Regions from separate parts of the Kitasatospora sp. NPDC048298 genome, predicted to be linked through region 1. Evidence: riboswitches for the same ligand, from Rfam matches in the RefSeq annotation. Region 1 holds a riboswitch; the other holds the start of a gene.
The links. A riboswitch is a leader RNA that binds a small molecule or an ion and turns the genes downstream of it on or off. The one in region 1 is predicted to bind cobalamin.
Positions count from the first base shown of each region.

Region 2: it holds a riboswitch for cobalamin, as region 1 does, so the genes downstream of both, ACGF0D_RS20005 (CoA-acylating methylmalonate-semialdehyde dehydrogenase) here and ACGF0D_RS04670 (cobalamin biosynthesis protein) in region 1, are expected to answer to the same signal.

Region 1 covers NZ_JBICYZ010000004.1:67,251-82,482, reverse strand. Annotated here, with positions in the region: gene ACGF0D_RS04680 (putative cobaltochelatase) at 1-1,489, opposite strand, end outside; gene ACGF0D_RS04675 (cobyric acid synthase) at 1,486-3,000, opposite strand; gene ACGF0D_RS04670 (cobalamin biosynthesis protein) at 2,997-4,022, opposite strand; cobalamin riboswitch at 4,157-4,290, opposite strand; gene ACGF0D_RS04665 (alpha/beta hydrolase) at 4,651-5,757, shown strand; gene ACGF0D_RS04660 (hypothetical protein) at 6,485-7,810, shown strand; gene ACGF0D_RS04655 (hypothetical protein) at 7,828-7,953, shown strand; gene ACGF0D_RS04650 (CDP-alcohol phosphatidyltransferase family protein) at 8,023-8,901, opposite strand; gene ACGF0D_RS04645 (phosphatidylserine decarboxylase) at 8,888-9,580, opposite strand; gene ACGF0D_RS04640 (acyl-CoA dehydrogenase family protein) at 10,069-11,271, opposite strand; gene ACGF0D_RS04635 (MaoC family dehydratase) at 11,496-11,999, opposite strand; gene ACGF0D_RS04630 (HpcH/HpaI aldolase/citrate lyase family protein) at 12,011-12,973, opposite strand; gene ACGF0D_RS04625 (protein meaA) at 13,016-15,046, opposite strand; gene ccrA (crotonyl-CoA carboxylase/reductase) at 15,046-15,232, opposite strand, start outside.
Region 2 covers NZ_JBICYZ010000025.1:98,604-113,835, forward strand. Annotated here, with positions in the region: gene ACGF0D_RS19995 (enoyl-CoA hydratase/isomerase family protein) at 1-194, opposite strand, end outside; gene ACGF0D_RS20000 (acyl-CoA dehydrogenase family protein) at 194-1,336, opposite strand; gene ACGF0D_RS20005 (CoA-acylating methylmalonate-semialdehyde dehydrogenase) at 1,345-2,844, opposite strand; cobalamin riboswitch at 3,056-3,247, opposite strand; gene ACGF0D_RS20010 (hypothetical protein) at 3,599-4,099, shown strand; gene ACGF0D_RS20015 (peptidase) at 4,104-5,129, shown strand; gene ACGF0D_RS20020 (hypothetical protein) at 5,482-6,204, shown strand; partial or broken gene ACGF0D_RS20025 (hypothetical protein) at 6,678-6,815, opposite strand; gene ACGF0D_RS20030 (hypothetical protein) at 6,845-6,913, shown strand; gene ACGF0D_RS20035 (hypothetical protein) at 7,109-7,507, shown strand; gene ACGF0D_RS20040 (hypothetical protein) at 7,717-9,681, shown strand; gene ACGF0D_RS20045 (class I SAM-dependent methyltransferase) at 9,771-10,640, opposite strand; gene ACGF0D_RS20050 (TIGR01777 family oxidoreductase) at 10,853-11,794, shown strand; gene ACGF0D_RS20055 (hypothetical protein) at 11,943-12,803, shown strand; gene ACGF0D_RS20060 (hypothetical protein) at 12,868-13,368, opposite strand; partial or broken gene ACGF0D_RS20065 (TIGR03557 family F420-dependent LLM class oxidoreductase) at 13,361-13,913, opposite strand; gene ACGF0D_RS20070 (hypothetical protein) at 14,054-14,473, shown strand; gene ACGF0D_RS20075 (hypothetical protein) at 14,816-15,232, shown strand, end outside.

The DNA of each region.
Region 1 (15,232 bases):
CCCGCCCGCTGCGCCCGCGCGCCGCCTGGTGCGGCGCGGCGGCCTGGAGGGTCGCGGTCAGGTGCAGCCGGGCGAGCGCGCCCTGCGGGCGGCGGGCGCGGATGGTGTGCCCGCCGGTGGTCTCGGCGGGGGAGCGGCGGCCCTGGGCGCCGTGCCCGGTGCCCTTGACGGTGAAGAGCCTGGTCCGGTACGGGTCCCCGGCTGCGACCGGCGCCGACTCCCGTGCGGGGGTCGGGTGTTGGGCCGGTACGGGCGGCTGCGCGGGCGCGTCGGCGCCCTCGGTGGCGGGCGTCTCGGGAGCGGACGCTTCGGGCGCGGACGCCTCGGGGTCGCCGTCGGACGGCTCGGGTGCGCCGCCGCCGTCAGGGCCGCCGCCGTCGGGTCCGCCGTCGGGGCCGCCGTCCTCCGGCCCCCCGTCCGGCCCGCCGTCGCCGTCCGGGCCGGGCCCGTCGCCCTCGGGCTCCGGGTCGTCCTGCCGGGAGTGCTCCTCCAGGGTGCGGTCCAGCTGTTCCTCGTCCAGCCCCGGCGCGTCGAAGGGGTTGCGGCGGCGCCGGTGCGGCAGCGCCAGCCGGGCGGCCCGTCGGACGTCCTCCTCCAGCACCTCGGTGCGCCCGTCCCAGGCGGCCAGCGCGACGGCGGTGCGGGCCATCACGATGTCCGCGCGCAGTCCGTCCACCTCGAACGCGGCGCACACGGCGGTGATCTGACGCAGCGCCACATCGGTGAGCTCGACCGCGGGCAACAACTCCCGGGCCGTGGTGATGCGTTCGGCGAGCGCCCGCTCCTCCGCGGCGAACCGCGCGGCGAAGCCTGCCGGGTCCGCGTCGTAGGCGAGCCGGCGGCGGACCACCTCGGCGCGCTCGACCGGGTCCCGGGTGGCGGCGATCTCGACGGTCAGGCCGAACCGGTCGAGCAGCTGCGGCCGCAGCTCGCCCTCCTCCGGGTTCATGGTGCCGACCAGCAGGAACCGGGCCGCGTGCCGCACCGACACGCCCTCGCGCTCGACGTACGAGCGCCCCATCGCGGCGGCGTCCAGCAGCAGGTCCACCACGTGGTCCTGGAGCAGGTTCACCTCGTCGATGTACAGCACGCCGCGGTGCGCCCTGGCGAGCAGCCCGGGCTCGTACGCCTTGACGCCCTCGGCCAGCGCCCGCTCCAGGTCCAGCGAGCCGACGATCCGGTCCTCGGTCACGCCGACCGGCAACTCGACCAGTTGGGAAGGCCGTTCGGACGCGGACGGGGCGGCGTGCGGCCCGTCCGGGCACTGCGGGTCGGGTGCGGCCGGGTCACAGGCGAAGCGGCAGTCGTCCACGGTGGCGATGGACGGCAACAGGCCGGCCAGCGCGCGCACCATGGTCGACTTCGCGGTGCCCTTCTCGCCGCGCACCAGCACGCCGCCCACGGCCGGGGAGACCGCGTTCAGCAGCAGCCCGAGCCGCAGGTCGGCCATGCCGACGATCGCGGTGAACGGATAGCGGACGTCGGTCATGCGTCACTCCCAGGGGCCCCGGGCGGGAGGAACGGCAGCGATCCGGCCGCCGGCACCCCGCCCTCGATCAGCTTCCACAGCGCGTCGGTGTCCGCGTGCTCCTCGATCAGGTCGCCCAGCCGGTCCAGCCGGGCCTCGCGCGCCGCGGCGAAGGAGGTGTCCGGCGCCGGGACGAACGCCCGCCCGGACAACTCGGCGACCTCGCGCAGGAGTTCGCGACGGAATCCGTCGTTCTCCAGCGCGCCGTGCCAGGTCGTGCCCCAGACCGCGCCCACCCGGCAGCCGTCCAGGAAGGCGTCCCCGCCCTCGACCGTCACGACTCCGTGGTGGATCTCGTAGCCCTCGACCCGCTGCCCGTACGCCTCGCCGACCGGGCGGGCCAGCACCTTCTCGGCGCCGAACCGCACGTGCGTCGGCAGCAGCCCGAGGCCCTCGACGGCGCCCGCCTTCGACTCGACCTCGTCCACGATCGAGTGCGCCAGCATCTGGTAGCCGCCGCAGACCCCGAGGACCGGCAGGCCGGCCGCCGCCCGCGCCCGCAGGGCCGGCTCCAGGGCGCGCTCGCGCAACCAGGCGAGGTCCGCGACGGTGGCCCGGGTGCCGGGCAGCACCACCAGGTCGGCGTCGGCCAGCTCCTCCGGCCTGGTCGCCCAGCGCACCAGCACACCCGGCTCCTGCGCGAGCGCGTCCACGTCGGTGAAGTTGGACAGCCGGGGGAAGCGCACCACGGCCACCCGCAGCACGTCCGCGCCGAGCGGCCCGGGCCCGTCCGCCCGGTCCACCACCGTGGACAGGTCCAGCGAGTCCTCGGCGTCCAGCCAGAGCCCGGGCAGCATCGGCAGCGTGCCCAGCACCGGACGGCCGGTCAGCTCGCGCAGCATGTCCAGCCCGGGTGCCAGCAGGCGCGCGTCGCCGCGGAACTTGTTGACGAACCAGCCCGCCACGTGCCGCTGGTCCTCCGCCGACAGCAGCGCCAGCGTCCCGTACATCGCCGCGAAGACCCCGCCCCGGTCGATGTCCCCGACCACCACCACCGGCAGGGCGGCGGCCGTGGCCAGGCCCATGTTGGCGATGTCGCGGTCGCGCAGGTTGATCTCGGCGGGCGAGCCCGCGCCCTCGCAGACCACCACGTCGTAGCGGCGGCGCAGGTCGGCCAGGCACTCCAGGGAGCGCTCCAGCAGGACGGGCTTGCGCTCGCGGTAGTCCAGCGCGCCCACCTCGGCCACCGGCCTGCCGAGCAGCACCACCTGGCTGCGGCCGTCCGCGCCCGGCTTGAGCAGCACCGGGTTCATCGCCGCCTCCGGCTCCACCCTGGCGGCCTGCGCCTGCATCGCCTGGGCGCGGCCGATCTCGGCGCCGTCGGAGGTGACGAAGGAGTTCAGCGACATGTTCTGCGCCTTGAACGGCGCGACCCGCACGCCCTGGCGGGCGAGCCAACGGCAGATCCCGGCCGTCACCACGCTCTTGCCCGCGTCCGAGGTCGTCCCCGCGACCAGCAGTGCGTTGCTCATCCCCGTCCCCTCATCCTCGGCAGCAGTCGCTTCGCCGGCACCCGTTCCGCGGGCACCCGTTCCGTCAGCAGCCGTTTCGCCAGCACCCGCAGCAGGACGTGCCCCGCGACCGTCGTACCCAGCGCCAGCGCGCCCACCCGCCGGGAGAGCGCGCAGGCCCGCTCGATGTCGTCCACCGTCACCGGCCGCAGCTCCGCACCCAGTACCGGCCGGTTCTCCACGCGCTCGCCGTACCGCAGCGTCCCGCCCAACCGGACGCCCACCGCGCCGGCGAACGCCGACTCGGCCTGGCCCGCGTTCGGGCTCGGGTGCGCGGAGCCGTCGCGCCGCCAGACCCGCCAGGCCGTCCGCGGCTCGGGCGCGGCGGCCACCGTCAGCAGCGCCGTCAGCCGGGCGCCCGGCCAGCCCGCCAGGTCGTCCAGCCGGGCCGAGGCCCAGCCGAACCGGGCGTAGCGCGGCGAGCGGTGGCCCACCATGGCGTCCAGGGTGTTCACGGCGCGGAAGGCGAGCAGGCCGGGCGTGCCGGCCAGAGCGCCCCAGGTCAGCGCGTTGACCACGGCGTCGGCGGTGTTCTCCGCCACCGACTCGACCACCGCCCGGGCGATCTGCTGCCCGTCCAGCGCGCTCGGATCCCGCCCGCACAGGTGCGGCAGCCGTTCCCGCGCGGCCGTGAGGTCGCCCGCCGCCAGCGAGCGGCCGATGGTGCGCGCCTCCCGGGTCAGCGAGGTGCCGCCGAGCACCGTCCAGGTCGCGGCCGCCGCCAGCGCCGCCCGGCCCAGCGGGCGCCGGCCCACCGTACGGTCCAGGGCGAGCGCGCCCGCCGCGACCGCGCCCACGCACAGCGCCGTGTACCCGGCCCCGGCGGCTCGGCCGTCGCGCCACAGCCGCCGCTCCAGCCGGGTCGCGGCGCTGCCGAAGACGGCCACCGGGTGGCCCCGGCGGGGGTCGGCGAAACGGGCGTCGGCGGCGTAGCCCGCGACGGCGCCGAGCGCGAACGCGGCGGCGCGGGTCAGCGGGCGCACGGAAGGGGAAGGCGCGGGCGGGGTCATCGGTCGCACGGCGGAGGGCAGCTCGGGGTCGGGCAGGGCGGGGCAGCCTGCATCGCGTGCGTGTCCTCACTCAGGGTCCGCGCCCTGGATCGACGTGACGGCGGCGAGAGTCTCCTGGCTTCCGGGTCGAACGCACCCTCGGAGCCTTCCAGCGGCCGTCGACGGCCCGCCGTGGCGATGTTCCGAGCGTGCTCCCCGGTGACAGTGGCGGGACCGCGCCGGACTTCCACCGGCTTCCTCTCCATGCCTCCGTTTGGCCCCAGGATCCCATCACGGGCCCGAACCGGGAGTCAACCGAGGTCACGGAGGGGTTGGTCACACGCGGACGCCGCTGACGCCCCGTGGGACCGGCCGGCGCTGCGGGCCGAGGACGGGGCCTGCCGCTGCCCTCGTCCTCGGCCTTCGCCTTCCCGGGGCCCGCCGTCCTCACCACCCGTCCCCGGCGCCACCTCGGCAGCGCCAGGGTCGCCGGCTCCTCGGCAGGGCCGGGCCGCCGCCCGGGTGACCCGGACGGCCCAGTCCGGTGGCCGGGCGGGCGGGGCGCCGGTGAACTGGTGCCCGAACACCGTCCGGGCCGTGAGGCAGGAGAGCGGGGAGCGAAATGCGTTGGGGAACCGCAGCCGTCGTGGCGGCCGCCGCGGTCGGGGCCGCCGTGCTGGTGATCGGCCGTCGGGCCTCCGAGCGGATGGTCCGTCCGGTGACCACCGTTCAGGAGTCCGCTCCGGTCGTGGTCCGCGGCCTCGCCCCCGGCCGGATCACCTTCACCCGCGGCCCCGGGAGCCTGCGCCCCGGCCGCTGGGCGGTCGAGTGGGCGGACGGCGGGCACGCGGTCGTCGAGGAGATCCTGCACAGTGACGAGCAGGAGGTCACCCGCCGGCTGGTCCGCGCCGACCGGGGCACCCTCACCCCCGGCACCGAGGTCCGCTTCACCCCGCGGGTCCACCTCGGCGACCCCACCGAGGCGCTCGGCCTCGCCTTCGCCGACATAGCCGTCGACGGTGAGCTCGGCGCCCTTCCCGCCTGGCAACTCGACGGCAAACGCGGCACCTGGGTGATCCTGGTGCACGGTCCCGAGGCCGACCGTCGGCAGACCCTCCCGGTGCTCCCCGTCCTCGACCGGCTCGGCCTGCCCGCCCTCGCCGTCACCTACCGCGGCGACCGGGGCGCCCCCGCCTCCCCGGACGGGCTCAGCCACTTCGGCGAGACCGAGTGGCGCGACGTCGAGGCGGCGATACGGCTGGCGCTGGACAGCGGCGCCGGCACGGTGATCCTCTACGGCTGGTCCCTCGGCGCGACCATGGTCCTCCACACGGCGGCCCGCTCCGCCTGGTCGCACGCCGTCCGGGGCCTGGTCCTCGACTCACCCGTGCTCGACCTCCCGGCCTCCGCCCGCCGGGACGCCGCCCGCTCCGGCTTCCCGGGCGTCGCGGCGGAGCTCGGCGCCCTCGCCGCCGAGGGCCGGACCGGCGTCGACCTCGCCGACTTCGGCCGCATCGCCGAGGGCGCCGACCTGCGGGTGCCCACCCTCCTCCTGCACAGCCCCGAGGACCGGATAGCCCCCTTCGGCGCCGCCGAGAAGCTGGCCGCCGCCCGCCGCGACGTGGTCAGCCTCCAGGCCTTCCCCGGCGCCGACCACGCGACCCTCTGGAACAGCGCCCCCGAGCGCTACACCGAACTGCTCCGCCGGTGGCTCACTCCGTTGCTCTAGCCGCCTTCCGCGCGAGCCTTTCCGTGCGAGCCTTTCCGCGCGAGTCCTGCCGTACGAGCCGTTCCGCGTGAGCCCCCCTCTCCGCGCGGGCGCGTTCGGCCGGGTCCCGTCGGTTTTTCCGCTCAGCTTCCCCCCGTCCACGAATGAACGTTCCTGCCATTACGTCGAGCGCGCACGAGAAGTCGGCCTGTCCGACTTCTCGTGCAGCACGATCCCCCCGCCCCCGCCCGCCATCCGTCCGGATTCGGGCTGGACAGCCCGGCCGGAAGCCGGGGGAGGGGATTGCCCGTGCGAAATCCGGCGCGTCGCCAGGGGCAATAGTTGGCCCGGACCCTTACCCCCCACCCGTACGCACGGTGACCGGTCGAGTATTCCCGGCAACCGGGGCGCCCGGGATGGCATGGGCAGGCCATACGTTTCCGGCCAGGCGGTTTGCCGCTGTTGCCCGATCTTGCGGAGGTGCCACCGCCGCTCGCCCGGTCGTACGGACAACCGGATGTGACAGAAGGCCGGTACAAGGGGAAGACTGCTCGACGTGACGTCTCGGAACCCGCGCGACCGTGATGCCCCGCTCCCGCCGACGATCGGTACCGGTGCGACGGTGACCCGTCTCCCCGGAACGGCCCAACGGCCCGCCGGTGGCAGGCCGGGCGGGGCGGGTGTCCCCCGTAACGGAGTACCCCGGCGACGGGGGCCGGCTCCGGCTCCCGGGCGAGGTCGGGTTCCCGTGCCGGAGGGCTTCCCGGCACCCGCCGAGCTGGCGCCGCTGGCCCGCCGGATGCTGGTGGACGCCGTCCGGGTCGCCCGCTGGGCCGGCGAGCTGGCCGAGGTCGACAAGCGTGGCGAGCTGCTCCCGGAGGACGCCCGTGCGGCGGGCCGGGCGCTGGCCATGACGGTCGGCGCCGCCGCCAAGGCATGGGGGCAGGCGCTGCTGGTGGGTCTGGTCGAGGCCCGGGACGGCGGAGCCGGCCCCGGCTGGCGCCTGCACGCCTGGGAGCACGACGACGAGGCCGTGGTGCGTGGCTGGTCGGCGCTGTTCGACGCCTGGACCCTGCTCGCCCCGGTGCCGCCCGCCGCGCTGCGCGGCGTGTTCGCCGTACTCGCCGGGCAGGCCGTGGACCAGGCTCCGCAGCTGCTCTCCTTCCTGCACCTGGTGGACGGCCCGGTCGCCGAGAGCGAGCTGCTGGAGCTGCTGCGCCGCGGGCTGGACGAGCGCCGGGTCGGCGCGGGGCTCGGCGGGCCGGGCCTGTCGCCGGTGCCGCACGCGGCCTCGGCCGTCTCCGCCGTCCGCGGCACCTGCCGCGCGCCGCAGATCGACACCCCGGCCGCGCCCTCGGACGTGGCCGCCGTCCTGGACTGGATGCTGGACGGCCTGGCGGCGGTCGGCGCCCTGGTACGCAGGAACGATGCCGCGGAGCTGTCGCCGCTCGGCCACTGGGCGGTGCGGGCCAAGCTGGAGGAGATCTGCACGGTCGCCCAGACTGCGGCCGGGCACATCGAGCAGAGCGCCTTCGAGCTGCTGAACGCCTGCGCCGACTACTCGCCGGGCCCGGCCCGCGCCGAGTTCCGCGCCTGGGTCGCGGCCCGTCCGGCGGACCGCGCGGTGGGCGAGCTGCTGGAGGCCGCCCGGGGCGACGACGCGCTGGTGCGTGGCCTGGCCTTCGAGGCGCTGCGGGTGGCCGGAGGGCCGGCCGAGCAGGCGGTGCGCGCGGCCGTGGACGCGCCGGTGCTGCGCCCCTACGCGCTGCTGTGGCTGGCGGAGCGCGCGGACGAGGGCGTCTCCCCGGCGGACGTGCTGGGCGCGGAGGACGCGGCCTGGCTCTGGGTGGACACCGCGGCCGCGGTGCTCGACCACGGGGAGACCGAGTTGCTGGTGGGCCACGTCGAGGGCGCCTCGGCGGGCGACCCGGTGCGGCTGTTCGCCCGGGCCCGGCAGTCCGGGCACCCGCGGGCGGCCTCGGTGCTGACAGCGGTCTCGGGCGTGCACCCGGACCCGGGCGTGGCCCGGGCGGCCCGTCGTTCGGCGTTCAGCGTGCACACCGGTGGCGCCTGATTTTTATGACATTTGAGATGGAGTTCGTCGTCCACGGCGACGGCGGCTCCGTCGTCAGCACCGACCGCGCCTCCGTCGTTCACGTCGTCGTCAGCACCGACCGCGTCTTGGGTGGCCGCACCCGAGGCGGTCGAGTGTCGTGAAAAGTCATAAGAGTCAGGGCCCGGAACCAACAGGTTCCGGGCCCTGACTCTTATGACTTTTGCGGGGAATCAGCCGATCCGAGACTCAGCCCGCCGAGCGCGGACGTCGCCGACCTTCTGTCCCACCTTGCGGCGGATGACCAGCAGCGGCGCCATCGCGGCGAGCGTGATCTGGGCGAACGCGCCGACGTGCATCAGGTTGTCGCCACCGGGCAGGCCGGTGGCCCAGGCGGCCAGGCAGCCGATGGAGACCACGATCCAGCAGAGCGTGGCGGTGGCCAGCAGCCCCTGCGGCTTCGGGTACTCGATCCGGCTGACCATCAGGTACGCGGCGCCGAAGATGGCGAGCAGACCGGGCAGGAACGGCGGGTCGAGCAGCACGATGGCGATCACCGTCATCGCGCCCATCGGGCAGGGCATGCCCTGGAACACCCCTGGCCGCATCTTGACGGCCGAGAAGCGGGCCAGCCGCAGGACCACCGCGAGCAGCACCGTGATCGCGATGAGCGCCGACAGCTTGGTGTTGGACCCCTGGGAGACCATGCCCCAGACCGCGACGAAGTAGGCCGGCGCGATGCCGAAGCTGATCAGGTCCGCCAGGTTGTCCAGTTCCGCTCCGAGGGCGGAGGAGCGCAGCTTGCGCGCCACCAGGCCGTCGAAGAGGTCGCACATCGAGCCGATCAGCAGCAGCGTCACCGCGGTGGCGGCGCTGTGCCGGTCCGGAGCGGCGTCCGGGTTGGTGATGTGCGGGACCAGGACCCCGGTGGTGATCGAGTAGATCGCCAGGAAGCCGCAGACGGCGTTCCCCAGGGTCAGGAAGTCGGCGGTGGACAGGTGCTGAGGAGAGCGCGGGGCGCGCAGCTCGCGGTCGCGCGCCCAGCGGCGGCGGCGCAGGGCCGTCTCCTCGTCGTCCAGGCCGACGATTGTTTCAGGATCAGTCACGGTCAAGGCGCGTCACCCCGGCTGTGGTCTTCTGGCCGACCTCGACGCCGACCTCGACGCCGGCCGGCAGGTAGGTGTCGACCCGGGACCCGAACCGGATCAGACCGATCCGGTCGCCCTGCTCGACCTTGGTTCCGGCGTCCACGTACGGCACGATGCGGCGGGCCACGGCCCCCGCGATCTGGACCATCTCAATGTCGCCGAGCTCGGTGTCGAAGTGCCAGACGACCCGCTCGTTCTGGTCGCTGTCCTTGTTGAACGCGGGGACGAAGCCGCCCGCGACGTGCTCGACCGACGTCACCGTGCCCGGCAGGGGCGCGCGGTTGACGTGGACGTTCAGCGGGCTCATGAAGATCGCGACCCGGGTGCGACCGTCCGGCCAGGCGTCGATGCTCTGCACCACGCCGTCGGCGGGGGAGATCACTCTGCCCGTGCCGATCTCACGCTCGGGGTCGCGGAAGAACCACAGCATGCCCGCGCTGAGCGCGCAGGCGGGTACCGCCGCCAGGGCCCACTTGCCGCTGCGCCGGGTGAGGGCGGTGGTCACGGCGGCCGTGGCGAGGGTGGGGACGAACCAGGGGGTGGCTCCGCGCGCGATGGTCACGCGGGGTCGCCGACCGGCCGTCGGGGCTGCGAGGGCATCGCGGTCCGTGACGGAGGTGTGAGGGGACGGGCTGATGGGCATCGAAGACCTTTGTCGCGGGGGATCATGGCCGCTGGACGGGGGCCACCGCGGGATCGGTAATAGAGGGACGGCTTGCTGTCCCGGTGGATGCTATCGGGAGCACACGGTGGGTGGGCAACCCGCCTGCTCGTTCATGTGTCCGGTGGCGGCGCGTGTGCGCGTCCACTCCTACGACCGTAGCCCGACCCGGTCCGGTTCCCAAGGGACCTGACGGGGCTGGTGACTCTTGTCTCAACGGGTACGCCGACGGAACCCGCCGGGCGAAACGGCCGTAGCGGCCGGAAGCGGGTGTGCGGAAGCGGCCGCAGGGCGTGTCGTTGCAGCTGTACGCCCTGCGGCCGCTTCGGGAGGGCCGTGCCGGACCCAGGCGGACCAGGCCGGGCCCGTGACGGGGCACGGCGCTCCGCCGGGACGGGCCCGCACGCCCGTCGACCGGCGGTTCGAGGGGCCGCCCGGGCGACGTGGTCCGTCGACCGGCGGCCCGGGGATCAGTCGGCGATCCGGTACTCCTCGAGGAGCCGGCGTCCGACGATCATCTTCTGGATCTCCGCAGTACCTTCACCGATGAGCAGCATCGGGGCCTCGCGGTAGAGGCGCTCGATCTCGTACTCCTTGGAGAAGCCGTAGCCGCCGTGGATGCGGAAGGCGTCCTCGACGACCTCCTTGCAGTACTCGGAGGCGAGGTACTTGGCCATGCCGGCCTCGAGGTCGTTGCGCTCGCCGCTGTCCTTCTTTCGGGCGGCCATGACCATCATCTGGTGGGCGGCCTCGACCTTGGTGGCCATCTCGGCGAGCTTGAACTGGATCGCCTGGTGCTCGGCGATCTTCTTGCCGAAGGTGGAGCGCTGCTGGGCGTAGGAGATGCCGAGCTCGAAGGCGCGGCGGGCGACGCCGCAGCCGCGGGCGGCGACGTTGACGCGGCCGACCTCGACGCCGTCCATCATCTGGTAGAAGCCGCGGCCCGGGACGCCGCCGAGGATGCGGTCGGCCGGGATGCGGACGTCCTGGAGGACCAGCTCGGTGGTGTCGACGCCCTTGTAGCCCATCTTCTCGATCTTGCCGGGCACGGTCAGGCCGGGAACCTTGGGGTTCGGCCCGAAACCGGCCTCCTTCTCGATCAGGAAGGTGGTCATGTTCTTGTACGGGGTGTTGCCGCCCTCGTCGGTCTTGCAGAGGACCGCGACGAGGGTGGAGGTGCCGCCGTTGGTGAGCCACATCTTCTGGCCGTTGAGGACGTAGAAGTCCCCGTCCTTGACGCCCTTGGTGGAGATGGCCGAAACGTCGGAGCCGAGGCCCGGCTCGGACATCGAGAAGGCGCCGCGGATCTCGCCGGCCGCCATCTTCGGCAGGAAGTAGTCCTTCTGCTCCTGGGTGCCGTGGGCGTTGATCATGTGCGCCACGATGAAGTGGGTGTTCACGATGCCGGAGACGGACATCCAGCCGCGGGCGATCTCCTCGACCACCAGGGCGTAGGTGAGCAGCGACTCGCCGAGGCCGCCGTACTCCTCGGGGATGGTGAGGCCGAACAGGCCGAGCTGCTTCATCCCCTCGACGATGGCGGTCGGGTACTCGTCCTTGTGCTCCAGCTCGGTCGCGACCGGAATGATCTCCTTGTCGACGAAATCCCGCACGGTGGCGAGGATGTCCCGCTGGATCTCGGTGAGGCCGTCGGTCTGTGCGAGGCGTCCCATCGTGCGGCTCCGAAAGGTCTGAGGGTCTGCGGAAAGTCGGGGCATCCCCCCGGGGGGGGGGATTGCGGGGGCCCTGCCGGCGTGGCTGCGGCAGCAGGGCCCCCGTACCGGGTGGGGCGCGGCCGATGACGGCGGCCTGCCCGTCCGGGGTCTCTCGAGGGGGCCCGCCCCGGAAGGAGGGCTCCCTATAAAGGGGAGAGGTGGACCTGGGAAGGGGGAGCGGCTCAGGCGAGCGGGGTCGGACGGCCGGGCTGCTCGCCGCCGCGCTCCTTGGTGTACGTCTCGGTCGGCACCATCACCTTGCGGCGGAAGATGCAGACGACCGTGCCGTCCTGCTTGTACCCCTTGGTCTCGACGTACACGATGCCGCGGTCGTCCTTGGACTTGGACGGCCACTTGTCGAGCACGGTGGTCTCGCCGTAGATGGTGTCGCCGTGGAAGGTCGGCGCGACGTGGCGCAGCGACTCGATCTCCAGGTTGGCGATCGCCTTGCCGGAGACGTCCGGGACGGACATGCCGAGCAGCAGCGAGTAGATGTAGTTGCCCACCACGACGTTCTTGCCGAAGTCCGTCGTCTTCTCCGCATAGTTGGTGTCCATGTGGAGCGGGTGGTGGTTCATGGTGAGCAGGCAGAAGAGGTGGTCGTCGTACTCGGTGACCGTCTTGCCGGGCCAGTGCTTGTAGACCGCGCCGACCTCGAACTCCTCGTAGGTGCGTCCGAACTGCATGGCGTGGGCCCTCAGCTTTCCGGGATCTCGAACTTGGTGGTGCGCTGCATGCCCGCGGCCCGGCCCTTGCCGGCGATGACGAGCGCCATCTTGCGGCTGGCCTCGTCGATCATCTCGTCGCCGAGCATCGCGGAGCCCTTGGCGCCGCCCGCCTCGGAGGTGCAGTAGTCGTACGCGTCGAGGATCAGCTCGGCGTGGTCGTAGTCCTCCTGGGCGGGCGAGTAGATCTCGTTCGCGGCGGAGACCTGGTCCGGGTGGAGCACCCACTTGCCGTCGAAGCCGAGGGCGGCCGAGCGGCGGGCGACCTCGCGGTAGCCCTCCTGGTTGCGGATCTGGAGGTACGGGCCGTCGATCGCCTGGAGGTCGTTGGCGCGGGCGGCCATCAGGATGCGCATCAGGATGTAGTGGTAGGCGTCGGCACCGTAGCCGGGCGGCTGCTCGCCGACGACCAGCGACTTCATGTTGATGGAGGCCATGAAGTCGGCGGGGCCGAAGATGATGGTCTCCAGCCGGGGCGAGGCCTCGGCGATGGCGTCGACGTTGATCAGGCCCTTGGCGTTCTCGATCTGCGCCTCGATACCGATGCGGCCGACCTCGAAGCCCATGGTCTTCTCGATCTGGGTGAGCAGCAGGTCGAGTGCCTTGACCTGCTCGGCGTCCTGCACCTTGGGCAGCATGATGCAGTCGAGGTTGGTACCGGCGCCCTCGACGACGGTGATCACGTCGCGGTAGGTCCAATGCGTGGTCCAGTCGTTCACCCGCACGACGCGGGTCTTGCCGCCCCAGTCGCCGTTGTTGAGTGCGTCGACGATGTTGTGGCGCGCGCTCTCCTTGACCAGCGGGGCGCAGGCGTCCTCCAGGTCGAGGAAGACCTGGTCGGCCGGCAGGCCCTGGGCCTTCTCCAGGAAGCGCGGGTTGCTGCCGGGCACCGCGAGGCAGGAGCGGCGCGGGCGCAGACGGTTGACTGCAGTCATAAGAATCGAGGGTTCCTTCCCAGTGGTCAGCTGGTCAGCTGGTCAGTTCGTGGCCGCGGTCGGTGCGGGCGTCCACGGCTGGAGCTTGTTGGCCAGCCGGATCTCGTCCACGATCCGGCCGATGATGGTCGTGATGCCGAAGTCCTTCGGGGTGAACACGGCGGCGACGCCGGCGGCCTTGAGGGCCTCGCCGTCCGCTGCCGGGATGATGCCACCCACGATCACCGGGACATCCTCCACCCCGGCGCGGCGCAGCCGCGTCAGCACGTCGGGCACCAGCTCGCTGTGCGCGCCGGAGAGGATGGACAGGCCCACGCAGTGCACGTCCTCCGCGACGGCGGCGGAGACGATCTGCTCCGGGGTCAGCCGGATGCCCTGGTAGACCACCTCGAACCCGGCGTCGCGGGCCCGGACGGCGATCTGCTCGGCGCCGTTGGAGTGCCCGTCCAGGCCGGGCTTGCCGACCAGCAGGCGCAGCTTGCCGGCGCCCAGTTCCTCGGCGGTCGCGGCGACCGCGGCGCGGACCTGCTCCAGCTCGCCGCCCGGCTCGGCGGCCACCGCGACGGGGGCGCCGCCGACGCCGGTGGGCGCGCGGTACTCGCCGAACACCTCGCGCAGGGCGAAGGCCCACTCGCCGGTGGTGACGCCGGCCCGGGCGCAGGCGAGCGTGGCCGGCATCAGGTTGGCCTCGGTGGCGGCGACGGTCTTGAGCTCGGCCAGCGACTCCTGGACGGCGGCCTCGTCGCGCTCGGCGCGCCAGGCCTCCAGGGCGGCGAGCACGGACTGCTCGGAGGCCGGGTCGACCACCATGATCGCGCTGTCGAGGTCGGCGGTGAGCGGGCTCGGCTCGGTGGTGTCGAAGCAGTTCACCCCGACGATCTTGTCCTCGCCGGACTCGATCCGGGCCCGGCGGGCGGCGTGCGAGGCGACCAGGTTGGACTTCAGGTAGCCGGACTCGACGGCGGGGATCACCCCGCCCATCTCCAGCACCTTGGCGATCTCGGCCTCGGCGCCGGCCAGCAGCTCCTCGGTCTTGGCCTCGACCACCTCGGAGCCGTTGAAGATGTCGCCGTACTCCAGGAGGTCCGACTCGTACGCCAGCACCTGCTGGATGCGCAGCGACCACTGTTGGTCCCAGGGCCTGGGCAGGCCGAGCGCCTCGTTCCAGGCGGGCAGCTGGACGGCCCGGGCGCGGGCGTCCTTGGAGAGGGTGACGGCCAGCATCTCCAGGACGATCCGCTGGACGTTGTTCTCCGGTTGGGCCTCGGTCAGGCCGAGCGAGTTGACCTGGACGCCGTAGCGGAAGCGGCGCTGCTTGGGGTCGGTGACGCCGTAGCGCTCCAGGGTGACCTTCTCCCACAGCCGGGCGAAGGCGCGCATCTTGCACATCTCCTCGACGAAGCGCACCCCGGCGTTCACGAAGAAGGAGATCCGGGCGACCACCTCGCCCATCCGCTCGGCCGGCACCTGGCCGGAGTCGCGCACCGCGTCGAGCACCGAGATGGCGGTGCACATCGCGTAGGCGATCTCCTGGACGGGCGTGGCGCCGGCCTCCTGCAGGTGGTAGCTGCAGATGTTGATCGGGTTCCACTTGGGAATGTTGCCGACCGTGTAGGCGATCATGTCGGTGATCAGCCGCACCGACGGGCCGGGCGGGAAGACGTGCGTCCCACGCGACAGGTACTCCTTGACGATGTCGTTCTGGGTGGTGCCGGTGAGCGTGGCGGTGTCCGCGCCCTGCTCCTCGGCGACCACCTGGTAGAGCGCCAGCAGCCACATGGCGGTGGCGTTGATCGTCATGGACGTGTTGGTCCGTTCGAGCGGGATGCCGTCGAACAGGGTGCGCATGTCGCCGACGTGGCCCACCGGGACGCCGACCCGGCCGACCTCGCCGCGGGCGAGGACGTGGTCGGAGTCGTAGCCGGTCTGGGTCGGCAGGTCGAAGGCGACGGACAGGCCGGTCTGGCCCTTCGCCAGGTTCCGCCGGTAGAGGGCGTTGGAGTCGCTCGCGGTGGAGTGGCCGGCGTAGGTGCGCATCAGCCAGGGGCGGTCGCGCTTCTGAGGTTCGGTCATCAGACGTTCCTGAAGCGGTTGATGGCGGGCAGGTGCTTCTCCCGCAGCTCGTGGTCGGTCACGCCCAGGCCCTCCTCGGGGGACAGGCAGAGCACGCCGACCTTGCCCTGGTGCTTGTTGTGGTGCACGTCCAGGGCGGCCTGGCCGGTCTCCTCCAGGGAGTAGACCTTGGAGAGGGTCGGGTGG
Region 2 (15,232 bases), on a different contig from region 1:
AAGGCCCGTTCACCGGCGCCGGTGACGACGACGGTGTCGACCCGGTCGTCCTCCTCCCAGGTGTCCAGGGCCTGCGCGATCCGCCGCACCATGCCGTGGGTGAGGGCGTTCAGGGCCGCCGGCCGGTTGAGGACGATCAGCCCGGCCCGGCCCTCCCGCTGGACGAGGACCTCCGCGGTGTCGTTCGGGGTCATCACGCGGCTCCGGTCAGGCCGCGGGCGACGATGACGCGCATGATCTCGTTGGTCCCTTCCAGGATCTGGTGCACCCGCAGGTCGCGGACGATCTTCTCGATGCCGTACTCGGCCAGGTAGCCGTAGCCGCCGTGCAGTTGGAGGGCCTGGTTGGCGACCTCGAAGCCGGTGTCGGTGGCGTAGCGCTTGGCCATCGCGCACAGCTGGGGCGCCCGGGGATCGCCCCGGTCCAGGGCGGCCGCCGCCCGCCATACCAGCGCCCTGGCCGCCTCCAACTCCGTCGCCATGTCGGCGAGTCGGAACTGCAGGGCCTGGGAGTGCAGGAGCCGGGCGCCGAACGCCTCGCGGTCCGCCAGGTAGCCGGTGGCGCGCTCCAGGGCGTCCTGCGCGCCGCCGAGCGAGCAGGCGGCGATGCCGAGCCGGCCCCCGTTCAGCCCGCTCATGGCGATCCGGAAGCCCTCGCCCTCCGCGCCGAGCAGGCGGTCGGCGGGCAGGCGCACCCCGTCGAGGAGCACCTGCCGGGTGGGCTGGGCGTTCCAGCCCATCTTCCGCTCGTTCGGCCCGAACGAGACGCCGGGGTCGTCCCGTTGGACGACGAAGGCGGACACCCCGTCGGCCCCCGGGCCGCCGGTGCGGGCCATCACCAGGTAGACCTCGGAGGCGCCGGCGCCGGAGATGAACTGCTTGACGCCGTCGAGCACCCAGGCGTCCCCGTCCCGGCGGGCCCGGGTGGTGAGCGCGGCGGCGTCCGAGCCGGCGCCCGGCTCGGTGAGGCAGTAGCTGGCGGGGGTCTCCATCGTGCAGAGACCAGCCAGCCACCGGGCGCGCTGGGCGTCGTCGCCGTAGCGGTCGATCATCCAGGCGACCATGTTGTGGATGGACAGGTAGGCGGCGATCGAGGGGCAGCCGGTCGCCAGCGCCTCGAAGACGAGCACGCCGTCGGCGCGGGTGAGCCCGGATCCGCCGGACTCCTCGCCGACGTAGACGCCGGCCAGGCCGACCTCCGCCGCCTTGCGCAGCACGTCCACCGGGAAGTGCTTGGCCTGGTCCCACTCGACGGCGTTCGGTGCGAGGTGCTCGCGGGCGAAGGTCCGGGTCGTCTCGACGATGGCGAGTTGATCGTCGGTCAGTTGCGTGTGCACGGCCCGCCTCAGCCCATCGTCGGCATGGTGAAGCTCGCGCCCTCCTTGACCCCGGAGGGCCAGCGCGAGGTGACGGTGCGGGTGCGGGTGTAGAAGCGGATCGAGTCCGGCCCGTGCTGGTTGAGGTCGCCGAAGGCGGAGCGCTTCCAGCCGCCGAAGGTGTGGTAGGCGATCGGGACCGGGATGGGCACGTTGACGCCGACCATGCCGGTGTTCACCCGGCGGGTGAAGTCACGGGCGGTGTCGCCGTCCCGGGTGTAGATGGCCACGCCGTTGCCGTACTGGTGCTCGCTGGGCAGCCGCAGCGCCTCCTCGTAGTCGGCGGCGCGGACGACGGTGAGCACCGGGCCGAAGATCTCCTCCTGGTAGATCCGCATGTCCGGGGTGACCCGGTCGAACAGGGAGGCGCCGAGGAAGTAGCCGTCCTCGTGGCCGGGGAGGCGGAAGTCCCTTCCGTCCACGACGAGTTCGGCGCCCTCCCGGACGCCGAGGTCCAGGTGGTCGCGGACGCGGTCCAGCGCGTCGCGGCCCACCAGCGGGCCGAAGTCCGCCGCCGGGTCGTCCGAGCGGCCGATCTTGAGCCCGGCGATCCGCTCGACCAGCTTCGCCACCAGGGCGTCCGCGGTCTCCTCGCCCACCGGTACGGCGACCGAGATCGCCATGCAGCGTTCCCCGGCCGAGCCGTAGCCGGCGCCGACCAGCGCGTCGGCGGCCTGGTCGAGGTCGGCGTCCGGCATCACGATCATGTGGTTCTTGGCGCCGCCGAAGCACTGCGCCCGCTTCCCGTGCGCAGCGGCGGTCGCGTACACGTACTGGGCGATCGGCGTGGAGCCGACGAAACCGAGCGCCTCGACCCGCGGGTCCTCCAGCAGGGTGTCCACGGCCTCCTTGCCGCCGTTGACCACGTTGAGCACGCCCGGCGGCAGCCCGGCCTCCAGGAACAGCTCGGCCAGCCGCAGCGGCACCGAGGGGTCGCGCTCGGAGGGCTTGAGGACGAAGGCGTTGCCGCAGGCCAGCGCGGGTGCGGCCTTCCAGAGTGGGATCATCGCGGGGAAGTTGAACGGCGTGATGCCGGCGACGACGCCGAGCGGCTGGCGCATCGAGTAGACGTCGATGCCGGTGCCGGCGTTGTCGCTGAACTCGCCCTTCAGCAGGTGCGGGATCCCGGCGGCGAACTCCACGACCTCCAGGCCGCGTTGGATGTCGCCGTGGGCGTCGGCCACGGTCTTGCCGTGCTCGGCGGACAGCAGCCGGGCCAGTTCCTCCTTCTCCTGCTCGACCAGTTGCAGGAAGCGCAGCAGCACCCGCGCCCGCCGCTGCGGGTTCCAGGCCGCCCACGCGGGCTGGGCCTGCGCGGCGTCGGCGATCACCGCCTCGACCTCGGCGCGGTCGGCCAGCGGCACCCGGGCCTGCACCCGGCCGGTGTTGGGGTCGTACACGTCGCCGAAGCGGCCGGACGTCCCGGCGACGCGCTTGCCGCCGACGAAGTGGGTCAGTTCACGGACCATCGGTTCCTACTCTCGACAGGGTCGGGGAGAGGAGGAATGGAGGCCGCCGCCGACGGGCGGGCGCACGGTGATGCGGCCGCGCGACGTCACGGTGGCGGTGGCATGACGAACCGTCAGAGCGGTTGGGCCCCGGCAGTCGTCGGCACAGGACAGCCAGGAGCAGTGGAACGGGAGCAGCCCGGAGTCATGCGTGTCGTCTCCATCCTCGTGGAAAACACGGATCACCCGCGGCCGGTATCCTGACTCCCGGATCACCGCACGCCCTCAGGCCTTCCCGGCTGGCTGCCAGTGGCCGTCCCTCACGAGGACGAACTCCCCGGTCACAGTGGCGGGACCGTGCCGGACTCACACCGGCTTCCCTGACACCGCGGACCTGCCGTCGACCATATAGTTGGACGTCCTAGTAAGTCCAGAGGGCGCCGTCTGCGCGTTGTGCCCGCCCTGAGGCCCGCCGATCCTGCGCCACCGAGCGGGCCCGGCCGGCCGTGCGCTCCCGGCTTTGGTGGGGGGTGAGGGCGCGGCGGTCCCGGCGTGCCGAGCCGCGGCCGTCGAAGGAGACCGTACGGAACGGCCCGCACCGCACCCCGCGTGTCGCGGGCTGGGCTTCGATCCGGCTGAAACGGGGTCATTCGTGTGGCGGAGTGTGGCGCGCGTCGGCTTGCGTGAACAGGGCCGCGCCCGATTCCCTGACGCCACGTCTGCCAGTGTCCGTTGGCGGGCAGCTACTTCGGGAGCAATTGTGCTTGCACGAATCATGTCCATCGCGGCCGCAGCCGTGACTCTCGTCGCGGTCCAGCCGGGCCTCGCCGTCGCGGCGGCCGACCCCAGCACCACAGTCACGTTCGCCGTCACGTCCGGCGCGTTGACGCTGACGGTACCGGCCAGTGCCAACCTCGGCTCGGGAGCGCCCGGCACCGTCATCAGCGCGCCGATCGGGCCCTGTACCGTCACCGACGATCGCGCCCTCGTCTCGGCCTCCTGGACGGTGACCGCAGCGGAGACGGACTTCACAAACGGTGTGACGACGATCGCCGCCACCGACGCCACCTACACGGTCGGGACGGTGACGACGACCGGTACCATTACCGCCACTCCAACGAACGTGACGCTGAGCAACAGCGCGCAGACGGTGCTCACCGGGAGCGCTGGTGTCGGAGACAACACCGCGTCCTGGAACCCGACAATCTCCGTCAACGTGCCCCCCAGCGCCGTCGGCGGGATCTACACCGGAACGCTGACCCAGTCCGTTGCCTGATGGAATGAAGGGCGCGCGCCGGTGCGGGGTTCTGCTGCTGGCGCTGGCCCTCGTACAGGCGGCCGGGGTGATGCCGGCAGCGGGGCATGCGGCACCCGGGTTGTCCTCCCCCCGGGACCCGGCCGCGGGGAAGACCATCGGTATCAAGCTGCTCGACGCTCCGGAAAGCCGCCGTGCGGATCCCAGGGCGCACGCCTACATCGTCGACCACGTCGCGCCCGGCTCGACCATCGAGCGGCGGGTGGAGGTCACCAACGAGTCGTCCACGCCGATGCACGTCAACGTCTACGCCGCGGCGGCCACCATCGCGAAGGGTGAGTTCACCTTCGCGCCGGAGCGCACCCCCAACGAGCTGACCGGCTGGACGTCACTCGACACGGCGGACCTTGAGCTGGCGGCCTCCGAAACGGTGCGAGTACGCGCCACCATCCGGGTGCCCGGGGACGCCGCCGCCGGGGAGCGATACGGCGTCATCTGGGCACAGACGGACACCCCCACGGACCGCTCGCACAATGTGACGTTCCAGGGCCGGGTGGGCGTCCGCATGTACATCGACGTCGGTCCCGGTGGTGAGCCACCCTCGGACTTCGAGATCGAGCGGCTCCATCCGGCCCGAGCCCGCGACGGGCGGGGGGAGGTTCGCGCCCGGATCCACAACACGGGGGGCCGCGCCCTGGACATCGGCGGGGCACTCTCCGTCTTCGACGGGTCGGGCGGACTGCGCGCCGGACCGTTCCCGGCCAGGACGGGCACCACACTGGCTCCGGGTGACGCTGCGGAGATGGTCGTCCCGTTGGACGCACAGCTGTCGGACGGCTCGTCGACGGTGGAGCTCACGCTCAAGAGCGGCCTGGTCGAGCACACCGCGCGCGCCACCGTCACCTTCCCGACGACTCCCGGTAGCACTGGAGCGGTCGCCGCGTCGGTCGCCCAGCAAGGGCACTTCCCGTCCCCTGTGGTCGCCGGGCTTTCGGCCCTCGTCGCTGCCCTGTGCCTTCTGCTCTTCAAGTTCCTCCGGCGCCGCCGGTGACCACTCCGACCGAGCCCCGCCCCCGCGTCCGGCTGATCCGCTCCGTGGGTGACGCATGAGGGTCGTCATCGAGCGCGCCACCGCTCCTTTCGCGCCGGCGTCATCCTCGCCGGCGCTCTGCGGCGCACCACTGGCCCACCCGCTGTGTTCGGCGGGTTGTCCGTCGGGTCTCGTGTGCTCGCCGCGATCACCACCGTGTTGTATGTGCGAGCGCACTCACCGAAGCGCAAAGTGATATTCGGGTCACGAACAGTAACGGCTTGTTGTCGGCGATTTGGAAGCGGAGATGTCGGTGTTCAGGCATGGGAGAGGGCGGGCTGAAGCAAGCCGCGGCCCGGGAGGAATGGGCGGCATGTTTCGACGGTGGCTGAGGGTACGGGTCCGCAAGCCGGCGGCGGTCATGATGGCCGGGTTGGCCGTCCTGGCGATCGTCCTGGCCACAGTCTGGACGGCCACGGCTCAGCGCGCCTCCGTCGCCCAGGTCAACGGCCGCACGGTGCCGGTGATCGACACCGCCGCCACCGGCCTCACCGAATCCAGTGGCAGCGCCACCACTGACCGCGGCGGCACCGAGAGCGCTGCCGGCACCGGCAGTACCGGCCTCACATTCACGGTACTCGGCCCCTCCCTGACCATCGCCAAGAGTCACGCGGACCACTTCGTCCGGGGCGAGGACGGCGTTTACACCATTACTGTGGGTAACGCCACAGCGGTCGGCCCGACCGATGGCACCACGGTCACCGTTCACGACACCCTCCCCGCAGGTCTTCGGGCCGACCGGATCACCGGGAAGGGATGGCACTGCATTCTGGCCACCCTCACCTGTACCCGCAGCGACGTCCTGCCTGCCGGGCAGAGCTACCCGCCCATCACCCTGAAGGTCGACGTCTCCTGCGACGCCCCTGCGCAGGTCACCAACACCGCTACCGTCACCGGAGGCGGTGACGCCACCATCCACACCGCCAACGACCTCACCACGATCAAGCACTACGAGCACCACGAGCACCACGGTGACGGGCACGACGGCGACGGGCACGACGGGGGTCATGACCACTGCGATCGCCACGACCCCTGAACTCAGCCCGCGTGGGCGTAGCGGAAGGCGTGCCGGTCCTCCGTCCCCGCGGTGGTCGCGGAGCGCTACTCAGCCTCGCCGGTGGCGTCCCGTGCGGGGCGGGACGCGGGCGCCCCGTGCGGCGAAAGCCCCGGGCGCTCGGGCCCTGCTGGAAGCGGTGGGCCCTCGGCACCCGGGGCTTGGAGGCGGCCGCCGCCCGCGCGGCCACCAGCTCGCCGCCAGCAGGTCCCGCTGATCGGCCGCGAGTTCTGACCCGCCTCGCGCGTACCCCACCGGCCGCGCTGCTCGACCTCGAAGACAGTCGCCTTCCCAAGTGTTCGCCTGGAAAGTCCAGTTGGGGCCGGCGATGAGGTTGCCGGCGTCCGATGGCGGCGCTGTTCGAGTATGGGACTCAAGCGGTCGCCTCCGGACGTACCCAGGTCGAACGCGGACTCCTCGAACACGGCGGCAGCGTCGGCCAGGGCGACCGCCAAGCCGACGATGGTGACCAGGTAGGCGGCGTTGACTCCGGTCCCGGCTCCGGCCTCGAAGACGCGCTGGCCGGGCCGGGCGCCGAGCTGTTCGAGCATCAGGGCGACGATCGCGGGCTGGGACGCGGCGCTGATCTGGGTTCGCCAAGAACAAGTGCGGCGACAACGCGGTGACCACGTTCCTGACCACTGGGGAGCGACCGGTGCCGGATCTCGCCTGCGTGGCCGAGACCGGCTGAGCGGACAGCCGAATCAGCCGAACATTCGACGGACAACACCGCAATGCCCCCGCGATCGACGGTGTCCCGGATCTCGTCCGGGCATGCGCCAGGACGAGATCCGGGACACCGAAAGCGCGATCCGGAGATCGCGACGGACGTGGGTGGCCATCGCCCGCCCGGCACCGCCCGGAACGATCGGGTGAGAACCGGTGCATGCCCGCAGTGCGCGTTCCGTTGGGCGGTACGGAATGGGCTACATCCACGACTGCCGGTCGTGCGAAGGCCGGCTTCGCGTTCGGTTTCGGCCTCGCACCCGACCACGCCCAGGGGCAGTACCAGGGCCTGGCCGGCATCGGCTTCGGAGCGGGCCAGGCCCTCGCCCCGGTGATCCTCACCGGGGCGGTTCTCGCGCTCGGCCATACCGGGTGGCTGCTCCTCGGCGCCCTCTTCGCGGTCGTCGGCGCGGCAGGGCCGCCGGTGGCCGCGTGGGCCGAGCGGACCCGCCCCGGGAAACCGGAAGCTTCCGTGGATCGCCGGCGACGTGGATCGCCGCTGCCGCAGGCCGGTCAGCGCTATCGAATCGGCGGCAAAACCGGTGGTGTCGCAGGGTGAATTCGCTTTTCCCGGGCCTGAAGTGCCGTGTGAGGAAAAAGATGGAGCCGGAATTCCGTCATCCATCTTTCGGCCAGTGCGGGACTGGTTCGCGCCGGTTGTGCGGAATCCGGGCTCCCGGGATTTCCGCTGGCAGGACAGTGCTGTGACAAGGGGGCGGTGCCCGTGGAGGCGAGCGCCCGTGCAGCAGAATCAGGGGGTCTACAACGGTGGCAACTCTGAACTACGAAATCCTCACCGACCCGGCTCCGCTCCAGGTGCCCAACGCGGGCGAGGAGTCCCGGGGGACGGTCTACGTCATCATCTCCAACCCGAACAGCGACGACGCGCTCTGGTACTCCACCGAGATCCAGGTGCCCGTCGGGGACAAGGACGGCGACCTGACGACCGATCCGAAAGCGTTCACCCCGCAGATCACGCAGAACACCGCGACGGACCCGGCGAACAAGCCGGCGACCGACTGGAACACCTCGACCGCCGTCTACAAGATCTCCTCCCAGGACCCCCGCTACCCCACCCTCATCAAGGGCGGCGGCTCCATGGTCGTGGCGATGGAGGGCTTCCCGGTCTCCAGCAAGCCGGGGCTGGTCCTGCTGCGGGTGACGGAGCGGGCGGCGAACATCGGCGGCTTCGTGCACCCGAGCCTCGTGACCCTGAGCCTGATCAAGCAGGAAGCCAAGGTGCCGCGGAACTTCCGTGCGAAGGACTCCCTGGTGGCCGCGGGCAAGGACGTCGTCCTGCAGTGGGACGGCCCGGACACCCTCACGTACCAGATCCAGGGCCCGGACGGCCCGCCGGAGGCCGTCCCGCCGAGGAGCGGGGCGGCGGCCGGCTGGCAGTGGTCGCCGAAGCCCGGCCAGGAGCCGAAGCGGGACGCCACCTACACCCTGATCGCCAGCTCCCCGAACGGGCAGCAGCCGAGCTACCTGCTGACCACCACCGTCCACCTGCGCAGCCCCGAGTTCGACAGTGTGACGGCGACCAAGGGCGTGTACACCCCGTGGGTGGAAGGCACGGCGCCGCGCGGCCGGATCGTCTTCACCGAGCAGGGTGCGCAGGTGCGGGACGCGTCGAACGCGCCGGGTACGGTTGCGGCCGGCAAGGCGGATGTGGAGAGTGTGACGGCGTCGGTCGGGGTGTCGACGCCGTGGGTGGAGGGGACGACGGAGAAGGGTCGGGTCACCCTCACGGCGCAGGGTGTGCAGGTGCGGGACGCGTCGAACGCGCCGGGTACGGTTGCCGCCGCCAAGGCGGACGTCGACACCGTGACCGCCGCGTGGGTGCGGGGCCGCGACAGCGGTTCCGGGTGGATCCAGTTCCCGTCGGACGGGATCACGGTCGGTCACGGCCAGGGGAACGACCTGGGCACCGTTCACGCCGAGAAGATCAGCGTGAACGGCATCAACACCAAGTGGGTCGGGGACCGCGACTCCGGCAAGGGCTGGCTCGACTTCCCGCAGTCCGGAGTGAACGTCCGCAAGGACGGACAGGAGACGTGGGGGACGGTCGCCGCCGACAAGGCGGACCTGAACGGCGTCAACACCAAGTGGGTGCAGGGGCGTACGTCCAGTGACGGCTGGATCGAGTTCCCGGCGTCCGGGCTGAACGTGTTCCAGGGCTCCGGGCACCGCGAGTGGGGGACGGTCGCCGCGGACAAGGCGGACCTGAACGGCGTCAACACCAGCTGGGTGCAGGGGCGTACGTCCGGTGACGGGTGGATCGAGTTCCCGGCGTCCGGGCTGAACGTGTTCCAGGGCGCGGGGAACCGTACGTGGGGGACCGTCGCCGCCGACAAGGCGGACCTGAACGACCTGGTCACCGACCGGGCCCAGGTCAAGCAACGCCTCACCCTGCACGGCGGGTTGACCGTCGACAACGTGCTGGAGACGCTGGACGGTCCGCCGCGGCTGGTCGTCCACGGGGAGTCGGAGTTCCGGCAGAAGGTGAACGCCAACGGCGACCTGTCGGTCGGCGGGGAGTCGGTGTTTGCCGGGAAGGTGAACGCCACCGGCGACCTGCGGGTCGGCGGGGAGTCGGCGTTCTTCGGGAAGGTGAACGCCAACAGGCACCTCTCGGTCCGCACCGGGAGTGCCTGGATCCTGCACACCAACGACGACCTGGTGGCGATCAACGGCAACCTGCGAGTCCACGGGGCCTTCCGGGCCGACAAGTGACGCCGGCTCGGTGAGTGACTGCGGTCCTCGTTCCCCGGGTGAGCGGGGAGCGGGGGCCGCTGGTCACCGGAAGGACGGGCCGGCGGGCCTCACATCCGGCGGACCCGCAGCACGCTGGTGAGCATCGGGAGGGTGAACTCGCCGGTGCCGGTGCCGGTGCCGGCGCCGGTCTCCGGCCGGTCGGTGAGGTAGGCGTGGGTGGCGTCCAGCAGGGCCTTCCGTTCCTGCTCCGGCATGACCAGGACGCCCGCCTTCGTCGAGAGGGTGGCGACGAGGGAGTCGGCGGTCCGCCGCTGCCCGTGCGGGAACTCCGCCTGCTCGGGCGAGTCGAACCGGGCGTCCCCGCCGGACCGGGGAAGGTGCATCCGCGCCGTCTCGACGCGCCAACTGGTGGGCACGTCGCGCGGGCCGATGGCGGCGGGGCCGGTGACGCGGGCGAGGCCGGCCACCCAGTCGACCCGGTCGTCGAAGACGTTCCACAGGCCGGCCAGCACGCCGCCGGGGGCGAGGACCCTGGCGATCTCCGGCCCCGCGAGGTCCATGTCGAACCAGTGCATGGCGTTGCCGGACACCACGGCGTCGACGGAGTCGTCCGGCAGCGGGATCGCCTCCGCTCGTCCCGCCAGCGCGCGGACGGTCGGCAGTGCGGCGCGCAGTTCGGCCAGCATCGCCGGGTCGGGTTCGACCGAGACGACGTCGTGGCCCAGGGCGACCAGGGTGGCGGTGAGCTTGCCCGTCCCGGCGCCGAGGTCGAGCACCCGCTGGCCGGGCGCGGCCTCGAGGGCCCAGCGCACGGCGGCCTGCGCGTAGTCCGGGCGGTGCTCGGCGTAGGCGCCCGCCGCGCGGCCGAACGACGAGCTGTGCAGCCGCCGTTCGGCCTGCGCCGACTCCTGGCCGGCGGCCGCCCGGCCACGCGCGTCGTCCTGGTGCTGCCGGGTGTCGTCGTTGATTCCCGTCACTGAAGCCCCCGCTGATCGACGGTCTGATTCCGGCTCGATGTATCGAACCGATACATCGAGACGATAGGTACCGGAGTGCTTCGACACAAGGTCCACTTCTGCTGACCGACGATCACGGCCGACATTCGGAGGGGATCGGGGCATAGAATTGAACGCGTTCAGAAGTCTGGGCTACGCTGGGTTCCGAGGAACCGAGGCAAGAGGGGGAACCCATGAAGGTCGTCATTCCCGGTGGATCCGGTGAGCTCGGGACGCTGCTCGACCGGCGCCTGACCGCCGCCGGGCACCAGGTCGTCGTGCTCAGCCGCAGGCCCGCCGGATCCCGGCAGGTCGGCTGGGACGGACGGACCCTCGGCGCCTGGGCAGCCGAGATCGACGGCGCCGACGTCGTGCTCAACCTCGCCGGGCGCAGCGTCAACTGCCGCTACACCGAGGCGAACCGGCAGGAGATGATGGACTCCCGGGTGCAGTCCACCCGGGTCGTCGGCGAGGCCGTAGCAGCCGCCCGCCGCCCGCCCTCGTGCTGGCTCCAGATGAGCACCGCCACCGTCTACGCCCACCGCCACGACGCCCCCAACGACGAGCGGGACGGCCTGATCGGCGGCAGCGAGCCCGACGCCCCGCCCGCCTGGCGGTACAGCATCGACGTCGCCCAGGCCTGGGAGCGCACCCTGGCCGAGGCCGACACCCCGCACACCCGCCGGGTCGCGCTGCGCACCGCCGCCGTCCTCGGCCCCGAGCGCGGCGGCTCGCTCGACGCGCTCTCCTGGCTGGCCCGGCTCGGTGTCGGCGGGCCGGTCGCGGGCGGCGCCCAGTACGTCTCCTGGCTCCACGAGCGGGACTTCGCCCGCGCCGTCGAGTTCCTGATCGCCCGCGAGGACCTCACCGGGCCGGTCAACCTCGCCGCCCCGAACCCGCTGCCCCAGCGCGAGTTCATGCGCGAGCTGCGCACCGCCTGGGGCATGCCGCTGGCCCTGCCCGCCACCCGCTGGATGGCCGAACTGGGCGCCTTCGCGCTGCGCTCCGACACCGAGCTGCTGCTGAAGAGCCGCCGCGTCGTCCCGACCCGCCTGCTCGACGCGGGCTTCGCCTTCGACCACCCGAGCTGGCCGGAGGCCGCCCGCGACCTCGTGCGGCGGCTGCGCGGGCGGTAGCGCGCTCGACGGCCGCCGTGTGGCGGGTTCGTCACGGGGCCGTCACAGCTCCCCGTCGGCGCTTGCCCGGGCCCGGTGATCCCCGGGACCGTGGAGGAACACGCACGGTCGATCAGGGGGCGGGATGCGGACGGTACGGCTGTCGGTCATGCGGCAGTGGGGAAGCAACATCGGGATCGGCTGCGCCCTGGCGGTGGCGACGATGCTCGCGCTCGGCCTGTCCGGTGCCACCGGCGCGGGGACGGCCACCCTGATCGGCGTGCTGATCGGGGGCGCGGCGGCCGTCGGGGTGCCGCACACCTTCCGGCTACGGGAGGACGAGCAGGGCCTCACCCTGGTCCGGCTGCTGGTCGCGCGCCGCTACGCCTGGTCGGAGATCAGCGGCCTGGCCATGGAGTTCGGCGAGGAGATCGAGACCAGCGGCCACCACGTGACCCTGCGCCTGCGCCTGGTGGACCCGCCGGGCCGGTTCTGGGGCCCGCAGCTCGGCCGGATCGACGTCACCGAGGACGACCGGCCACGCGGCGTCGAACCGCGCGCCCTGGCCGAGCTGTTCGCGGTCTTCGGCCGGCACGGAGTACCCGTCGACCAGCCGGAGTTCGCGAACGCCGTGCTCCACGTCTACGGCCTGCCGCCACTGCCGCCCCAACCGGTGCGGCAGGTGCCGGCCGGGCCCGTGCCCACGGCGGGGGAGGCGTACGAGTACGCCCCGGACGTCGCGGAGGAGGAGAAGGACCTGGCCGCCCACCGGAGCACCGTCAAGAGCCCGCCCCGCAAGCGTCGCGAGTACCTGCTGCGCGCCGCCGCCCGGGCCGACCGCATCGCCCTGGCGGGCGGCGACGCCGACCCGCACCAGGTGGTGCGGGCGCGGATAGCGGCCGGGGAGCTGACCGAACACGACCGCGTCACCGCCGAAGGCGACGGTGCGCGCGGGTACGTCCGCCAGCAGTACCTGGACTGGCGCCGGACCGCCGCCGAGCCGCGGCGGGGCCGGGGGACGGCTCGCTGACGGGCCGAGGGCTGAGTCGCCGGCGGGTCGAGGGCGGAGCCGCTGACGAGCCGAGGGCCGATGGTCAGCCCGGCCCCGGCGGCCCGGACCGTGACCCGCGTGCGAGCCCTCTCGCCGCCGCACCGAGCAGTGCGGCGCCGCCGACGGCGAGCAGGCCGTGGTGCTGGGAGGCCCACAGCCGGGTGCTGCGCTCCCGGGCCTCGTCGTCGAAGCGGCCGTGCGCGCCGTGGTCGTCGGAAGTGTCCGACGGCGTCCGGAGGTTGGCGAGGCCGTCCGCCTGTCGGGGGCCGTCCTCCTGCTGGGCGCCGATGCCGGTGCGGGCGAGGTAGCGGTCGAGCAGGCCGGGGGCGAGCGCGTTGGCGACCAGGGTGCCGACGGTGCTGCCGCCCACCCAGTACTCCCGCCGCCCGGGGTGGTCGGCGGCGAACCGCACGGCGCGGGCGGCGACGGCCTCGCAGGCCTGCGGGTCGGCCACGTCGGCCAGTACGGTGCGCACCGGCGAGCCGGCGGCCTGGGCCTCGGCCGAGGCGGCGCGCAGTCCGGCCAGGCCCCGGGCGACCAGCACCAGCCGGTCGCCCCCGGTGGCGAGGGCCGAAGGCCGGGACGTACACCGGCAGCCGTTCCGCGGTCGGGGGAGTGTAGAGCCAGGCGTTCTCCATCGTGTAGTGCGTGCCGCGGTGGGACACCATGCCGCCGGTGAACAGCTCCCGCGTCACCTCGACGGCCTCCTCCAGCATCTCCGCACGCACCGCGAACGGCGGCCGGCGGCGCCCAGGACGTGCTTGTTGAGTGCCTCGCCGGTGCCGACGCCGAGCCGCAGCCCGCCCGCGAGCTGCACGTCCGCGGTGGCCGCGGCCTGCGCCGTCACGGCTGGGTGCAGCCACACCGTGGGGCAGGTGACCAGGGTGGTCACCGGCAGCCGGACCACCTGTGACAGCGCGCCGATCACGCCCCAGACGAACGGGGCGTTGCCCTGGGCGTCGTTCCACGGGGGGAGTGGTCGGAGATCGCCAGCCGGGTGAAACCGGCCCGCTCCGCCAGCCGGGCCTGATCGACCAGCTGGGCGGGGGAGAACTCCTCGCAGGACAGGAAGCAGCCGAACGCGGTCATGGCGGCCTCGGTTCGTCGGTCGGCCTGTGCCGGAGCGGCTTTCCGGACGGGGCGCCGCGACCCCTGGGCGTCGCGCGCGAGTGGTGGCCCCGCCGGTCGGGGGCTCGGTTGGCCCCGGCCTCACGGGGTAGGCGCGCGGCATGGAGGACATCGGACCCCCGCCTGAGGACCCCGCCGCCGCCGACGCGGACTCCCTCGACCTGTGCGACCAGTGCGGACGCGCCGTCGCCCGCACCGAGCTGCTCGGCGCCCTGGTGCCGGACTCCTCCGCCCTGCACTCCACCGAACCCGAACTGGACGGCAAGCGGGTCGTCCTGGCCTGTTCCGCGGAGCACCTGACCACCCTGATCGCGGACTACCGCCACCGCCCCTTCGTCCCCGAGGAGCAGTGGGCCGCCAAGGTCTGCCGCACCCTCGCCGAGTGCGACGAACCCCTGCCACTGAGCGTGGTCGCCCGCCTGAGCGGCCTCTCCGAGCGCCAGGCCATGGAGGGCGTGGAGTGGCACAACGCCCGCGCCCGGGAGTGGCGGCGGCGCTACGGCGGCCGGGGCGGCGACTGACCGGAAGGCGCTTTCCGCACGCAGTCTGGACATGCTGTGCCCATCGAAATACAGTGAGTTTCGGGCCTGCTACTGCAGGAAAACCGAGGGGGCGGAAAGCGCGAAACGGCGGCTTCGATGCCGCCTGGTCTGGCAATTCGGTGGGGCTTCCCTTGTGCACGGGAAGTCATACATGGAGCTGACGAGGGCGCGGAGTCCGGTCCGAAATGCTCCAGCCTTGAGATGCCGCGGGCGCTGAACCCGATATCGCCCTCCGGGCCCGATGATCGGCGCTGCAAAAGGATTCCAGTGGCGCCGAATTCGATTCGTTCGCTACCCGTCCAGGCGAAAGGAAAGGCCATCATGCACCTGTCGGCAGCTGACCTCGCAAAGCTCGGGGACTCACCGATCACGATCCAGTCGACGTTCTTCCCGAACATCTACCTGCGCATGGACGGGACCGGGGTGACGACCCCCACCGACCACGGAAGCGGGAAGGTCAACTGTCAGTACGGCACCGGCCCCTGGACGGCGTACAAGGTCCGGCCGCAGGCCGACGGCTCGTACGCCTTCGAGTCGGCGGCCTTCCCGAGCGTGTTCCTGCGCATGGACGGCAACGGGGTCCCCACCACCATGGCGGGCGGCGGGACGGTCAACTGCCAGAGCTACATCGGCCCCTGGGAGAAGTTCAACGCCCGGGCCCAGGCGGACGGTTCGTTCTCCTTCGAGTCGGCGGCCTTCCCCGGTATCTTCCTGCGCATGGTGACCGACAGCGGGGTG